One region of the Lelliottia sp. CFBP8978 genome, then DNA from elsewhere that is predicted to be linked to it. Evidence: riboswitches for the same ligand, from Rfam matches in the RefSeq annotation. Region 1 holds a riboswitch; each other region holds the start of a gene.

What was found. A riboswitch is a leader RNA that binds a small molecule or an ion and turns the genes downstream of it on or off. The one in region 1 is predicted to bind thiamine pyrophosphate.
Region 2: linked by a shared signal. The riboswitch ahead of thiC (phosphomethylpyrimidine synthase ThiC) and the one ahead of thiM (hydroxyethylthiazole kinase) in region 1 are both predicted to bind thiamine pyrophosphate.
Region 3: linked by a shared signal. The riboswitch ahead of thiB (thiamine ABC transporter substrate binding subunit) and the one ahead of thiM (hydroxyethylthiazole kinase) in region 1 are both predicted to bind thiamine pyrophosphate.

The regions. Positions count from the first base shown of each region.
Region 1 covers NZ_CM188253.1:2,824,107-2,829,484, reverse strand. The annotation lists partial or broken gene SOM82_RS13360 (IS3 family transposase) at 349-1,188, opposite strand; gene SOM82_RS13355 (DUF8093 domain-containing protein) at 1,315-1,800, opposite strand; TPP riboswitch at 2,138-2,234, shown strand; gene thiM (hydroxyethylthiazole kinase) at 2,271-3,041, shown strand; gene thiD (bifunctional hydroxymethylpyrimidine kinase/phosphomethylpyrimidine kinase) at 3,038-3,838, shown strand; gene fbaB (class I fructose-bisphosphate aldolase) at 4,187-5,239, shown strand.
Region 2 covers NZ_CM188253.1:205,159-210,536, forward strand. The annotation lists gene SOM82_RS00935 (HesA/MoeB/ThiF family protein) at 1-440, opposite strand, end outside; gene thiE (thiamine phosphate synthase) at 433-1,068, opposite strand; gene thiC (phosphomethylpyrimidine synthase ThiC) at 1,068-2,963, opposite strand; TPP riboswitch at 3,047-3,155, opposite strand; gene rsd (sigma D regulator) at 3,209-3,706, opposite strand; gene nudC (NAD(+) diphosphatase) at 3,802-4,575, shown strand; gene hemE (uroporphyrinogen decarboxylase) at 4,616-5,378, shown strand, end outside.
Region 3 covers NZ_CM188253.1:758,018-763,395, forward strand. The annotation lists gene thiP (thiamine/thiamine pyrophosphate ABC transporter permease ThiP) at 1-1,323, opposite strand, end outside; gene thiB (thiamine ABC transporter substrate binding subunit) at 1,299-2,282, opposite strand; TPP riboswitch at 2,314-2,414, opposite strand; gene sgrR (HTH-type transcriptional regulator SgrR) at 2,451-4,106, opposite strand; gene sgrT (glucose uptake inhibitor SgrT) at 4,194-4,346, shown strand; gene SOM82_RS03550 (sugar efflux transporter) at 4,467-5,378, shown strand, end outside.

The DNA of each region.
Region 1 (5,378 bases):
ATCATATGAAATACATTTTATAACTGTAGCAAAAGTCAACATTAATAATTTTTATATTATTGATTTTATGCAGTTTGTTTTGCTGATGTCTATTTGGGTATAAAATTCCTGCATTCGTTTAAGTCTTAATTTATGAGAATTCAATGACATTAAATGTATACATATATTCTCGGTGGTTATTTTTATAACAGCTATTTTTGGTGAGTAAGAAAAATAGTAAATTCTGGTTGCTGGATTAATCACAATGCCAGTGATTCGCTCCCCGTATGTGATCCAGCCATAATCAGGAATAACCGGCTTCATTCTGGCTGCATATTCTGGCAACCGGAAGATTTTCGGCAAATTCGCGGGGGGCATCCAGCCCAGTGCAAAATGGGGACGACTCTGGTTATAGTGTATGCGCGCCTTGATTTTGAACCGTGCATCCTCCAGAGACATGAACCCGTTCTCGTTCAGGCATTCCTGCCGCACCTGCCGTTGAAGGACTCGACTGTAGCGTTGTCCGTCGATGTCCCGGGCATGAGAAGTCGATCCTTATTCCTCTTTCATACACCCACTTGTCCAGCATTTTTCATGCAAATTCAGAACCATTATCGGTTATCAGCAACTGTGGTAAAGGACGCCCGAGCGCTATACTGTCCAGTATCCCAGCCACTTCTGTCGAACGCAGATTCCCAGACATTCTCGGGTGTAAAGGTCGATAACCGTCCACAGGCGGAGTCGTCGCCTGTCAAACAACGCATCAGAAATAAAATCCATGCCCCAGACGTGGTTTGGATATTGCTGGGCAGATTTATTGCGGCGTGGTCGTTTGAAGCGTAGCGACAGCCCTTGCTCACCGTAGAGGCTGTAGATTCGTTTGTGATCGTCTCGCCAACCCTCACGCCGGAGCATCACGTGTACCCGGCGATATCTGTAGTGAATTTGCGTTTCGGTGATCTCACAGATACGCAGGCGCAGTGCGCTGTCATCGGCAACCAGTTTCTTCAGCCGCAGATTTCCCTCTTCCCGTTGCCACATATGTTTGAGTTCACAGGGAGTATTTCCACCGTATTTCTTGCGCCAGGTGTAAAAGGTGGCATCGGAGTTATCCAGCTTGCGGCAAACATCCGGCAAGGACACCTACCCAGCTCAGCCTGTTTGAGGGTAAAGAGAATCTGTGTCTTCGGCGAATCGTGTTTTTTTCATCGACACCACCTCCGTTCAGGGGAGTGTATTTCATGCCGGAGTTCTGTTTCTGAATGGAGCAGGATTTTGGGGTAGGGTCAATGCCGGATGACCTCTAAATATGAATGGCACGATTATGTGGGGTACTTACAGTGCATCTGATGGGTGAAACTTCTGTGTAGGTGCTGGTTGTCTTCCCTGATGGCTATCTAAGCATTTTCGGTAAGCATCTCTAACTTCCATTTCAAACCATGAATGCCAGTGATCCATAAAGCAATCGTAGACAAGTTCACCTTTCTCATCAAAATAGAATGGATGCTTAAAATAATCCCATTGCTCGGATTCATCTATTCCAATAAACCAACCAGTATCTACATTATGTTGTGTATGATCATAAGCACCATCATACATGCCATTACTCTTACGGTCATACTTAGCTGAAAAGGAATTGATAAAACCGCTTTTCCTCTTTGGCATTTGTTGAAGGCTAAAGTGAGAGTAGTTGTCAGAATCAAGATCGTAGTAAACCCTTGCTCTTTCGAATGCTACCTCTGGCCTTAGTATGTATTGGAAATCTTGGGGGCTAAGTTCTCTTGCAGCATCCCATATCATGATTAATCTGAAATCGTGCATGTGAATCCCTCATAATGTTAAAGGTTTATGTTGGCGCCGTTCTTTATATGGTCAATTGTGGTTTAGGGAGTTTTTCGCTCTATCGATGCTCTTAATTTATCGGTATAGGTGTTTTTATTCTGTGATTAAAAAGTAGGGGAAGCAAACCACGACAGCTAAATCACTAAATCACTGCTCACGACAAGGATAAACCGGACGGTTTTAGAGTGTGATACGGGATGATAAGTGCTGTGATACCCTTTTGCTGCTGCCAGGACGTGAAGAAGCGATAACCGGAAGGCGGGCTTGCGCAAGCAAGCCACTTCCCCTAAGCTGGCAAAAAGTATAGAGATTCAATCTACATGACTCGGGGTGCCCTTCTTTGTGAAGGCTGAGAAATACCCGTACCACCTGATCTGGATAATGCCAGCGTAGGGAAGTCAGATGCCTTTCACGGTTATCGCTTCTTCACGCAAGGCAGGAGCGAAACCATGCAGCCTGACCTGCTCGATTTACACGTCTTACACCACTTCCGCGCGCGATCACCTTTGACACACTGCATGACTAACGATGTGGTGCAAACCTTTACGGCTAACGTTTTGCTGGCGCTGGGTGCTTCTCCGGCAATGATCGTCGAAGCCGAAGAAGCAGAGCAATTTGCCGCCATCGCCGATGCCCTGTTAATCAACGTTGGCACGCTCACTTCGCCTCGCTCGCAGGCGATGCGTCGGGCCATCGAAAGTGCGGTTGCCGCAGGCAAGCCGTGGACGCTCGATCCCGTGGCCGTCGGTGCGCTGGCATTTCGGACCCGTTTTTGTCAGCAAGTGCTAAGCCTGAAACCCGCGGCGATCCGCGGTAATGCCTCGGAAATCCTTGCCCTTGCAGGGATGAGCGCCGGCGGGCGTGGCGTCGATACTACCGATGCCGCCGCCATTGCACTGCCTGCCGCACAGGCGCTGGCTCGCCAGACGAATGCCATTGTTGCCGTCACCGGAGAAGTAGATTACGTCACGGACGGGCAGCGAACGAAAACGGTCAGCGGAGGGGATCCTCTGATGACCCGAGTGGTCGGCACCGGATGCGCGCTGTCGGCGGTGGTAGCGGCAAGCTGTTCGCTGCCGGGTGACAGACTGGATAACGTGGCGGCTGCCTGCGGATGGATGAAGCGGGCAGGCACGCGTGCGGCTAGTCAACGTTCCGGGCCGGGCAGCTTTGCTTGTGCATTTATCGACGCGTTGTGGAACCTGGAGAGCCATGCATGAAACGGATTAACGCCTTAACGATTGCGGGCACCGATCCGAGCGGCGGTGCGGGAATTCAGGCCGATCTTAAAACGTTCTCTGCTCTGGGGGCCTATGGTTGCTCGGTCATTACCGCCCTGGTGGCGCAAAATACTCGCGGGGTGCAGTCGGTGTACCGGATTGAACCCGATTTTGTGGCAGCCCAGCTCGACTCAGTATTTAGCGACGTGCGCATTGATACCACCAAAATCGGCATGCTGGCCGAAACGGACATTGTTGAAGCGGTCGCGGAACGGCTGGAGCGTTATCAGGTGCGGAACGTGGTGCTCGATACGGTAATGCTGGCGAAAAGTGGCGATCCGCTTCTTTCGCCATCCGCCGTTGAAACGCTGCGCAAAAAGTTGTTGCCGCAGGTGGCGCTCATTACGCCGAATCTGCCAGAGGCCGCTGCGCTGCTCGGCGCACCGCATGCACGCAACGAACGCGAGATGAAAGAGCAAGGCAATGCATTATTAGCGCTGGGCTGCGAGGCGGTGCTGATGAAAGGGGGGCATCTTGATGACACAGAAAGTCCGGACTGGCTCTTTACCCGTGATGGTGCTAAGCGCTTCACGGCGGCACGTATTGTCACCAAAAACACGCACGGGACGGGCTGCACGTTATCGGCAGCGCTGGCCGCGCTGCGTCCACGTCATCAACACTGGGACGATACGGTGCAGGAGGCCAAAGCTTGGCTCTCCTGTGCGCTTGCCAAAGCCGACACGCTGGAGGTCGGCCACGGTATTGGCCCGGTTCACCATTTTCATGCGTGGTGGTAACGCGTAAAAGGCGTCGACGGGGATAAGCGTTTTCGCTCAATAAAATGGAGAAGGAACAATCACATAGCGGGAATGGGTCAACTGAACGAACGGAACGCGACGCCAGGAGTCTCCACTGCGGTTGCATAAATTATGCGCCTCAGGCAGGCCATCCCGTTACCCGTTAGGGGCGACAGTTTGAACGGTGTAACGATGTTGATGTACAGGAAACGAGCCAGCAGATTGTGCTGAAAAAACCAGCTAAAGCTGGAAATTAGGCTAACCAGGGTCCAGGCTTTGTCTGCTCACAAAAATGTGGGTATGGATATCACGTACCGACATGACGTCGGAACTTACGGGAGCATAGCTATGACTGATATTGCGCAATTGCTTGGCAAAGATGCCGACAGCCTGTTACAGCATCGTTGTATGACCATTCCAGCCGAGCAACTTTACCTGCCAGGTCACGACTACGTTGATCGGGTCATGATAGATAACAACCGTCCGCCAGCGGTACTGCGGAACATGCAGACGCTTTATAACACCGGGCGTTTAGCCGGAACGGGTTATCTCTCCATTCTGCCAGTCGATCAGGGCGTTGAGCACTCCTCCGGGGCATCGTTTGCCGCCAACCCGCTGTATTTCGATCCGAAAAATATCGTGGAGCTGGCTATTGAGGCGGGCTGCAACTGCGTGGCCTCCACCTACGGCGTGTTAGCATCCGTCTCTCGCCGCTACGCCCACCGCATTCCTTTCCTCGTCAAACTGAACCATAACGAGACGCTAAGCTACCCGACCGAATATGACCAGACGCTGTACGCCAGCGTAGAGCAGGCGTTCAACATGGGGGCTGTGGCGGTGGGAGCGACGATTTATTTCGGTTCCGAACAGTCTCGCCGTCAAATCGAAGAGATCTCTGCCGCCTTCGAGCGCGCCCACGAACTGGGGATGGTCACCGTGCTGTGGGCCTATCTGCGCAACAATGCGTTCAAGAAAGATGGCGTTGATTACCATGTCTCAGCCGACCTCACCGGCCAGGCAAACCATCTGGCGGCCACCATTGGCGCAGATATCGTGAAGCAGAAAATGGCCGAAAATAACGGCGGTTACAAAGCGGTGAACTTTGGTTACACCGATGACCGCGTGTACAGCAAGCTGACCAGTGACAATCCGATCGATCTGGTGCGTTACCAGCTCGCCAACTGCTACATGGGTCGCGCGGGGCTGATTAACTCCGGCGGTGCAGCAGGGGGCGAAACGGATCTGACCGACGCGGTACGCACGGCGGTTATCAATAAACGCGCCGGCGGGATGGGGCTGATCCTGGGTCGCAAAGCGTTTAAAAAAACGATGTCCGACGGTGTGAAGCTGATCAACGCGGTACAGGATGTGTATCTGGATAAGAAGGTCACTATCGCGTAGTTTGGCGCGGGCCTTCACTCTTCACTCTTACCCCTCACCCTAACCCTCTCCCCAAAGGGGAGAGGGGACTATTCGGTGCAGCCTTTTCTCCCTCGCCCCTTTGGGGAGAGGGCCGGGGTGAGGGGATCAGACCGCAGTA
Region 2 (5,378 bases), 1.9 Mb from region 1:
ATGAGCGGAGTGTTGAGATCCACGCAGGCCGCGTTAAGCATCTGACGCGTCAGCATATTGTCGGTGCAATCCAGGACCGCGTCGGCGCGGGCGACCTCCTGGCGCAGGGCTTCGTCCCTGAGTCGTTCCTGTATCGTGATGAGCGTGATAGTGGGGTTGAGCGCTTTCAGACGCGCGGTGGTCGCCTGGGCTTTTGGCTGGCTCAGATCGTCGGTGGTGAACAGGATTTGCCGTTGCAGATTGCTCAGATGAACGTCGTCATCGTCAGCCAGCACCAGCGTTCCGATTCCCGCTCCGGCAAGATAGAGCGCGGCAGGAGCGCCTAATCCGCCAAGACCGACGATCAACACCCGGCTGGCGAGCAGCTTTTGCTGACCCTCAATGGCGATGTCGTCCAGCAATATCTGGCGGCTGTAACGCATAAAGTCGCTGTCATTCATCGCCCGCTCCTGCCAGTTCCAGTAATTGTGCTGTCGCGAGCTGCCAGTCTGTCGCCTGAGTTATCGCGCTGACTACCGCGATGCTGCCCACGCCGGTGGCGAGCACATCAGGAGCGCGTTCAAGGCTGATCCCGCCGATGGCGACCGTGGGGTAATCTTTCAGGCGCGCGATATGGCTTGCCAGCTGCGCCAGCCCCTGCGGGGCAGACGGCATCTGTTTGGTTTGGGTCGGGAAAACGTGTCCGAGGGCGATATAAGATGGCCGCGCCGCGAGAGCGATGTCGATCTCCATATCATCGTGGGTCGAAACGCCGAGCCGTAAACCCGCCTGGCGAATGGCATTCAGATCGGTCGTTTCCAGATCTTCCTGACCAAGATGTACGCCGTACGCCTGATGCTTAACCGCGAGCCGCCAGTAATCGTTGATGAACAGCCGGGCATCGTAACGATGCCCCAGCGTAATCGCGGCCATAACATCGCCTTCAACCTCATCATCAGGTTTATCCTTGATGCGTAGCTGAAGCGTTTTTACGCCTGCTGCAAGCAGGCGTTCCAGCCACGTGACGCTATCTACCACCGGATAAAGCCCGAGGCGGAAGGGGACAGGGGGAAAGTCAGGTTGATACATTACACTTCCTCTTTTTTGAGGTAGATTTCGCCGCCTTTGGCGCGGAAGTTTTCCGACATGTCCGCCATGCCCACGTCGATCACCTGTTTCGCCGCGTAGTCGCGCACTTCCTGGCTGATTTTCATCGAGCAGAATTTGGGGCCGCACATGGAGCAGAAGTGTGCCACTTTGCCGGATTCCTGCGGCAGGGTTTCATCGTGATACGCGCGGGCGGTGAACGGATCGAGCGCCAGGTTGAACTGGTCCTCCCAGCGGAATTCAAAGCGTGCTTTTGACATGGCGTTATCGCGGATTTGCGCGCCGGGATGGCCCTTGGCTAAATCCGCCGCGTGGGCGGCGATCTTGTAGGTGATCAGCCCCTGTTTTACGTCCTCTTTATTGGGCAGGCCGAGGTGTTCTTTCGGCGTGACATAGCAGAGCATCGCGCAGCCAAACCAGCCGATCATCGCCGCGCCAATCCCGGAGGTGAAGTGATCATAGCCCGGCGCAATATCGGTAGTCAGCGGTCCCAGGGTGTAGAACGGCGCTTCATGACAGTGCTCCAGCTCTTCGGTCATATTGCGACGAATCATCTGCATCGGTACGTGGCCGGGACCTTCGATCATCACCTGGACGTCATATTCCCACGCGATTTTGGTCAGCTCACCCAGGGTATGCAGTTCGGCAAATTGCGCTTCGTCGTTTGCATCGCGAATCGATCCCGGACGCAGACCATCACCCAGCGACAGGGAGACATCATAGGCCGCACAGATTTCGCAAATTTCGCGGAAATGCTCATACAGGAAGTTTTCCTGATGATGCGATAAACACCATTTCGCCATGATGGAACCGCCGCGCGAGACAATGCCGGTCAGGCGTTTGGCGGTCATCGGCACGTAGCGCAGCAGGACGCCAGCGTGGATGGTGAAATAGTCCACGCCCTGTTCGGCCTGTTCCAGAAACGTATCGCGGAAGGCTTCCCAGGTCAGATCTTCGGCGATCCCGTTGACCTTCTCCAGCGCCTGATAGATGGGTACTGTGCCGATAGGAACCGGGCTGTTACGCAAGATCCATTCGCGGGTTTCGTGGATGTAGCGCCCGGTGGAGAGATCCATGACGGTATCCGCACCCCAGCGGGTGGACCACACCAGTTTTTCGACCTCTTCTTCGATGGAAGAGGTGACCGCAGAGTTGCCGATATTAGCGTTAACCTTCACCAGGAAGTTACGGCCAATAATCATCGGTTCGGATTCAGGATGGTTAATATTGGCAGGGATGATGGCGCGGCCGGCGGCGACTTCGTCACGCACGAATTCCGCGGTGATGTTTTCCGGCAAACGAGCGCCAAAACCTTCGCCCGGATGCTGGTGGCGCAGAACTTCGCTACGAATGCGTTCACGGCCCATGTTTTCGCGGATGGCGATGAATTCCATCTCTGGGGTAACTACGCCCTGACGAGCGTAATGCAATTGCGTCACGCATTTTCCCGCTTTCGCGCGTTTCGGCGTCAACAGACCGGTAAACCGCAGCGCGTCCAGACCCTCATCGGCCAGACGCTCTTTGGTAAAGACAGAGCTGCGATCGGTCAGCGGCTCGCTGTCGTTGCGGGCATCAATCCACGGCTGACGTAGTTTTTCCAGCCCCTGCTGAACGTTGATGGCGACAGCGGGATCGCCGTAAGGGCCAGAGGTGTCGTAGACCGGTACGGCTTCGTTATCTTCAAACTGGGGATTTTCTTTGCTGCCGCCGATGAGGGTTGGGCTAAGCTGGATTTCACGCATCGGCACGCGGATATCTGCTTGCGAACCGGTAATGTAAATGCGTTTAGAGTTGGGGAAAGCGGTGCCTTCCAGCGTATCAATGAAGTGTTGTGCTTGCGCGCGTTGTTCGCGGCGGGTCAGTTTGATTGCAGACATAGCTCATTCCAAATATGAAGGAAGTGGCTTGTCAGACGACGGATGAAGCAAGAGATGTGATCACCCAGAGAGGGTAATACAACAGCATGTTGACTCTTGTTCCCTTCGCAGGTATTAGCCTGATCAGGTTCCGCGGATCCCGAATTAACGGTCTCAGCCCGGCTTTCGCTCTGGGCACTCCGACAAGAAAACACTCCTGCAGGGCAGGAGCGGTATTTGTAAATTACTCGTTAACGCATAAGAACTCAAGCCGGACGCGCGATGTCATCTTCATTGCTGGCCTTCAGATTGCTGTCCAGCACGAGAGCGATGAGCTTGTCTTCAAGCGTGAACCGGGCTTCCATCGCTTCACCGAGATCGGAAAGGGCCTGCTGGAAATCCAGATAATTATCCTGATCGATAGCGTTTTCGAGCGTTGAGTCGTAGTAGTCCATGATCTGCTGGGTATTGGCTTCCAGCAGCGGATAGAGTTTTGTCGCCGTTAAATACGGGCTGGACCCTTCCATTTCGCGGATAATGCGTTCATAAATATTGAAATGACCGTCTGAAAGATAATCAACGAGGCTCTGACAAAAATCATCCAGCGCTTTTTCATTAAGCCGCATATAGGATTCTTTGCCAGGCTTAATGCCGACCAGATTGTAGTAGGCAACAAGCAAATGTTTGCGCACGTGCAGCCAGCGATCGACCAGTTGATGACTTCCTCCAACGCGCTCCGTCAGGCTTTGTAGCTGGTTTAGCATGTTTGACTCCGCAAGGTTAAGATTAAAAGCTGCCCACCCAAAATGTAATAATAATGTTACCAACATGCCTGTGAAGCAAAGGTAGTGCAATAGATATGGATCGTATAATTGAAAAATTAGATCGCGGCTGGTGGATCGTCAGTCACGAACAAAAATTATGGTTGCCCGACGGTGAATTACCTTATGGCGAGGCAGAAAATTTCGATCTTGCGGGGCAGTCCGCACTCAGGATCGGCGAGTGGCAAGGCGAATCCGTGTGGTTGATCCAACAAAATCGCCGCCAGGATATGGGCTCGGTTCGCCAGGTGCTCGATCTGGATGTCGGTCTTTTCCAGTTGGCCGGACGTGGGGTTCAGCTGGCTGAATTTTTCCGTTCCCATAAATTCTGTGGCTACTGTGGCCATACTATGCACCGCAGCAAATCCGAGTGGGCCATGCTGTGTGACCACTGCCGCGAGCGCTACTATCCGCAAATTGCGCCGTGCATTATTGTCGCCATTCGTCGTGATGACTCCATCCTGCTGGCGCAACACACCCGCCACCGCAACGGTGTCCATACCGTGCTGGCTGGCTTTGTCGAAGTGGGTGAAACACTGGAGCAAGCCGTTGCCCGGGAAGTGATGGAGGAGAGCAGCATCAAGGTTAAAAACCTGCGTTACGTGACGTCTCAGCCGTGGCCGTTCCCGATGTCGCTGATGACCGCATTTATGGCTGACTATGATAGCGGGGAGATCGTTATCGATCCGAAAGAGTTGCTGGAGGCAAACTGGTATCGCTATGACGATCTACCGCTGTTGCCGCCGCCAGGCACCGTCGCTCGCCGCCTGATAGAAGATACCGTGGCAATGTGTCGGGCTGATGATGAGTGACATGTTACAATGAGGCCATGACGCTTAAGGAACTGCAAAAATGACCGAACTGAAGAACGATCGTTATCTGCGTGCGCTACTGCGCCAACCCGTTGATATCACGCCTGTATGGATGATGCGCCAGGCGGGCCGTTATTTACCGGAATATAAAGCCACGCGCGCACAGGCGGGCGATTTTATGTCGCTGTGCAAAAACGCGGAGCTGGCCTGTGAAGTGACGCTTCAGCCGTTGCGCCGATTCCCGCTTGATGCGGCGATCCTTTTTTCAGACATCCTGACCATCCCGGACGCGATGGGGCTTGGCCTGTACTTTGAAACAGGCGAAGGCCCGCGCTTTACCTCTCCGATTAAGAGCAAAGCCGATATTGATAAGCTGCCGATCCCGGATCCGGAGCAGGAGCTGGGCTATGTTATGAATGCGGTGCGCACTATCCGACGCGAGCTGAAAGGCGAAGTCCCGTTGATTGGTTTCTCCGGCAGCCCGTGGACGCTGGCGACATATATGGTTGAAGGCGGTAGCAGTAAAGCCTTTACCGTGATCAAAAAGATGATGTACGCCGAGCCGCTGGCGCTGCACGCATTGCTCGACAAGCTGGCGAAGAGCGTCACGCTTTATCTCAATGCTCAGATTAAAGCAGGCGCGCAGTCGGTGATGATTTTCGATACCTGGGGTGGTGTATTGACCGGGCGTGATTATCAGCAGTTCTCGCTGTATTACATGCACAAAATCATTGATGGTCTGCTGCGTGAAAACGAAGGCCGTCGCGTGCCGGTGACACTGTTCACCAAGGGCGGCGGGCAGT
Region 3 (5,378 bases), 2.1 Mb from region 1:
CGACTGGCAGAGCAGGCTGTAGCGCGCGCTCAGATCGCGCATCGGATTTTCGAGCACTTTGAGCGCGTAAGGAATTGCCATCAGCGCGTTGGTGAAAATCACGATACCGTCGGCGTTCTCGGGCAAGCCGATAGTGCTGTTGAACAGCAAAAAGAAACCGGTCGCCAGTACAATACCCGGCATCGCCAGGATCAGCATTCCGCTTAGTTCCAGCGCCTGCCCGCTCAGTTTTAACTGCCGTGCGTACAGCTCGCGGCTGCTCCACAGCAACATCATGGTCAACAAGACACACAGCAACCCGGCGCCCAGCGCGATACGCAGCGATGTCCACAGCGCCTGCCACAGCACCGGCTGTTGCAAGACGGAGAGCAGATTCAGGTTAAGGCCATCTACGACGACTGCCAGCAGCGGCGGCAGCAACAGCGAAAGAGCGAGCAGGATAAGCGTGAAATCCCCCAGCCGACTGCGCAGGCGATCCTGCGGATCGCGCCAGCCGTTGATCTGATGGCTTCCCACCGCAATGGCTTTGCTCAGGCGCTGACTGAGCAGCACCAGCCCCAGACAGCAGAACATCTGGATCATCGCCAGCAGCGCCGCGCGGCCCGGATCATAGTCATAGCTTAGCGCCTGATAAATCGCCAGTTCAATGGTGGTGGCCTGCGGCCCGCCGCCCAGCGAAAGCACGGTGGCAAAGCTGGCGAAGCAGAGCATGAAAATCAGGGCGGCCACGGGAGGGATCTGTCGGCGCAGCCAGGGCCATTCGACAAAGCGGAAAAACGGCCAGCCGCGCATGTCGAGTTGAGCGGCCAGCTGGCGCTGCTCGCCGGGGATATTTTCCAGCGCCTGTAAGAACAGCCGCGTCGCCATCGGCATATTGAAAAAGACGTGAGCCAGCAGAATGCCCTGCAGGCCATAGGGGGAAAAAGTCCATTCGATGCCAACGCTATTTAACAGCGCAGCGATCCATCCCTGCCGACCGTAAACGCTCAGGATCCCAAAGACGGCAACCAGCACCGGCAGGATCAGTGTCATCGCGCACAGGCGCAGCAGCGCTTGTCTTCCGGGGAAGCGGCGGCGATAGAGCGCCCGTGCCAAAAAGATCGCCGGAATAACAGAGAGCAGGGCAGAGAGAAAAGCCTGCCAGAAGGAGAACCGCACCACGTGCCAGAGATAGCTGTCATGCCAGAGCGCGGCAGTGTCGCTTTCTGGCGCGTTGAACCATAGCGCCAGAAAAGCCCCCAGACTCACCGCCACCATCAGGATGGCGGCAGTCAGTCCGGGTATCAGCCAGCCGGGGATTAGCGGCTGACGGCGCGTTGCCATTCGCTAATCCATGCGCTGCGCTGAGAGGAGACCTGCTGTGGCGTGAACTCCAGCGTAGTTTGCGGTTTGGCGAGCTGCTCAAAGCCCGCAGGCAGCGTCACATCGGTTACCGGATACATCCAGTTGCCGGTCGGAATGGCATTCTGGAAAGCGGGAGAGACCATAAATTTCAGGAATTTCTCGGCCAGCTCCGGCTGCTTGCTGGCGGCGGTACGCGCGGCAACTTCCACCTGCAGATAGTGGCCTTCGGTAAAGCTGGCAGCGGCGTAGTTATCCTTTTTCTCTTCGATAACGTGATAGGCCGGGGAGGTGGTGTAGCTGAGCACCAGATCGCTTTCGCCTTTCAGGAACAGGCCGTAGGCCTCGCTCCAGCCTTTGGTGACGGTAACGGTTTTGGCAGCCAGTTTCTGCCAGGCTTCCGGTGCTTTGTCGCCATAGACTTTTTGCATCCACAGCAGCAGACCCAGGCCCGGTGTACTGGTACGCGGATCCTGATAAATCACGCGCCATTTCTGATCGCTCTCGACCAGCTCTTTCAGACTTTTCGGTGGATTCTTCAGCTTATTTTTGTCGTAGACGAAAGCGAAGTAGCCGTAATCAAACGGCACAAAGGTGTCATTTTTCCAGCCGCCAGGCACTGTCACTGCATCGCTGGCTATGCCGCTTTTGGCGAACAGTTTTGTTTGTGAAGCGGCTTCCAGCAGGTTGTTATCCAGACCGAGCACCACGTCCGCCTTGCTGTTTTTGCCTTCCATACGCAGGCGATTGAGCAGCGAAACGCCATCTTCCAGCGCCACAAACTTCAGCTCACAGTTGCAGTCGGCTTCAAAGGCTTTTTTGACCACCGGGCCAGGGCCCCAGTCAGCGGCGAAGGAGTCGTAGGTGTAGACCGTTAAAACAGGCCTGGCAAAAGCAGGCAGCGCGAAGAGCGCCAGTAGGGGGAGAACTTTTTTTAACACTTTGCACCTCAAAGTTGAGTGGCAAAGGATTTTGAGCGACAGCCTCAAATCCCTTCGCCGGCGTTATCCGGATCAGGTTCGACGGGTATTATCTCAGCGCACATCGTTGATGCAGCACCCCGTTGAGAACGGCGGTATTGTAATGATTTGGTGAATATTACGAAAGCGTTATGGTTCCGGCGGCGCAAACCAGGCGGATTTAAAGTCAAACCAGCCGAGCGTGTTCATGCGTAATCCGCGCATACTGCGCTGGCCCTGGATCATCAGCCAGTGGTGAATAAGCGGCACCATCGCCTGCCGGGAGAGCAGTTGCTGGCACCATACCGCCAGATTCATCTCTCCGGCGCGCCACTGCGCGGCGTCCTGCTGCCAGTCCCGGGAGATGCAGTGCTGGATCAGCGGAATTTCATACAGGTGCGAGAACAAAGAGAAGTCTAGCGGCAGAGTGAAGTTAGCGCTGTTCAGCCAGATATCGCTAACAGCCTCTCCGCGATACCACTCATCGTAATCCACCTCCTGAATCTCCAGCGTCACGCCTTCCGCCGCCAGCAGTTTGCTCATAATTCTGGCAATCACGCGATGTTCTACATGCTCGCGGTAGTACGTCAGGGTGATGGACTCCAGTCCGGCAGGTTTTTCTGCGTACCCCGGACGAGCATGATGCCAGCGCGGAAGCAGCCCGTACGCCGGGAACCAGTAGGCCTGGTGCTGATCTTCCGCATGATAAATGAGGCTGGCGGGGGCGAGGATGTGGCTTATCCACTGGCGTACATCATGGCTTGCCCCCCGATGGGTACGGGAATCAAACAGCAGATAATAACAGCCCTCTTCGAGGCGACTCTCGACGGCTTTTTCGCCGGCGGTGGGGCCTTCGAGCGTCAGGCCTGCGCTAAACTCCTCGCCGACATCGGGCAGGACCCAGACGTTAACTTCATCAATCAGGGCGCGATAGCCGAAGTAGTCGTCGAATGCGCGGATTTTGAGCTGGTTGCTGTTGTTGCGCGTCACGGCGTAAGGGCCGGTGCCAACGGGCTGGCTGGCGAAATTCGGCATGGAATGCCACTCGAGTGGCAAAATCATGGAAGGGACGTAGCCCATTAACCAGGGTAACCACTGGTCTGGTTCGGAAAGCTCAATATCCAGAGTCCAGGCGGTTGGCGAGTGGATCCGTGAAATATGCGAATAGAGCGGCAGCTCTCGTGCCCGCTCCAGAGAGGCGATGACATCTTCCATCTCCAGCTCACGCCCGTGATGAAAATGGATGCCGGGACGCAAAAAAAAGCGCCAGTGCAGCGGAGAAAGTTGCTGCCAGTGGTGCGCGATGTCGGCTTCCAGTTCCCCGTTTTCCTCATTTATGCGCGTCAGACCGCTGAAAATTTGCCGCGCCATATGGGTTTCAGAGCGGCGTAACGCGCTACCGGGCAACAGATTTTTCATCGGACGGTAGTAGAGTACGCGCAAGATATGGCGTCCCTGGCGGAAACTACGGCCCAGGTGCGAAACCAGCATCTGGCGCACCGCGGCCTTATCGCCGACCAGTTGCACCAGCTGATCGATTCGGTCCTGCTCCAGCAGATCTTCGGCGCGCTGTTGCTGCAAGGCCAGGCCGGTGTAGAGAAACGTCAACCGCGAACGTTTGCCGCGCCCGGCTTCTGCCTCCCAGCTCAGCCAGCCCTGTTGCTGCATGGTATTGAGCAACGTGCGCATATGGCGGCGCGAACAGCTCAGGAGGTCCGCCAGTTCGTTCAGCGTCGTCTCCTTTGTCTGGCCATCGCAGCACTGCCAGAGGCGGATAAATTGTTGTTGCAGACGACCAGAAGGCATAAAAGGGGAACTCCTGACAAAAAATCAGCAATTTATTAATCCTCATATTAAGCCAATAATTCATTTCGTTGAAGTGAGGAGGTGAATATGAAGAGGTCTACCGCACGTCAGTTTTATCAGCACTACTTTTCAGCGACAAAAGGAGTGTCCTGGCTGGCCCGCCAGTGCGCAGAGCAGCGGCTGAAATTGCTTGAAGATCTGATGCAGTGGGAAGTGACGAATTCGACCTCTGACCGCTGACTCGCCTCGATCATGTGTGACTGAGTATTGGTGCTTATCACCCGCCAGCAAAATGTTTTTGCTGGCTTTTTTCGTTTACTATGCCACTCAAATTCGATCCTCTTTGACAAGGAACTGCGCATGCTCTGGTTGATGACGATGGGCCGCCGCCTGAACGGCGTGTATGCCGCTTTTATGCTGGTGGCCTTTATGATGGGCGTGGCGGGAGCGCTACAGGCCCCGACGCTAAGCCTGTTCCTGAGTCGGGAGGTCGGTGCACAGCCGTTCTGGGTGGGGCTGTTTTACACCGTGAATGCCATCGCCGGGATTCTGGTCAGCCTGTGGCTGGCAAAACGGTCCGACAGCCAGGGCGATCGCCGCAAATTAATCCTTTTCTGTTGCGCCATGGCCATCGGTAATGCCTTGCTGTTCGCCTTTAATCGCCATTATTTGACGCTCTTGACCTGCGGCGTATTACTGGCTTCGCTGGCGAATACCGCGATGCCGCAACTTTTCGCTCTGGCGCGCGAATATGCGGATAGCTCGGCGCGGGAAGTGGTGATGTTCAGCTCGGTGATGCGCGCACAGCTCTCCCTGGCATGGGTGATTGGTCCTCCGCTGGCGTTTATGCTGGCGCTGAATTACGGCTTTACCATGATGTTCTCCATCGCGGCGGGGATTTTTGCCATCAGCCTGGCGTTGGTCGCCTTTGTGCTGCCATCGGTCGCCAGGGTGGAGCAGGCGGCGGATACGCCCGTCACTCATGTGAGCGGCTGGCAAAATAAAAACGTTCGCATGTTATTTATCGCCTCGACGCTGATGTGGACCTGCAACACGATGTACATCATTGATATGCCCCTGTGGATCAGTAGCGATCTTGGCCTGCCCGATAAACTGGCGGGGATCCTGATGGGGACCGCCGCCGGGCTGGAAATTCCGGCGATGATTCTGGCGGGCTACTACGTCAAGCGGTTTGGCAAGCGTCGGATGATGGTGATTGCGATGACCGCAGGCGTGCTTTTTTATCTTGGCTTAATTCTGTTTCACAGCCGC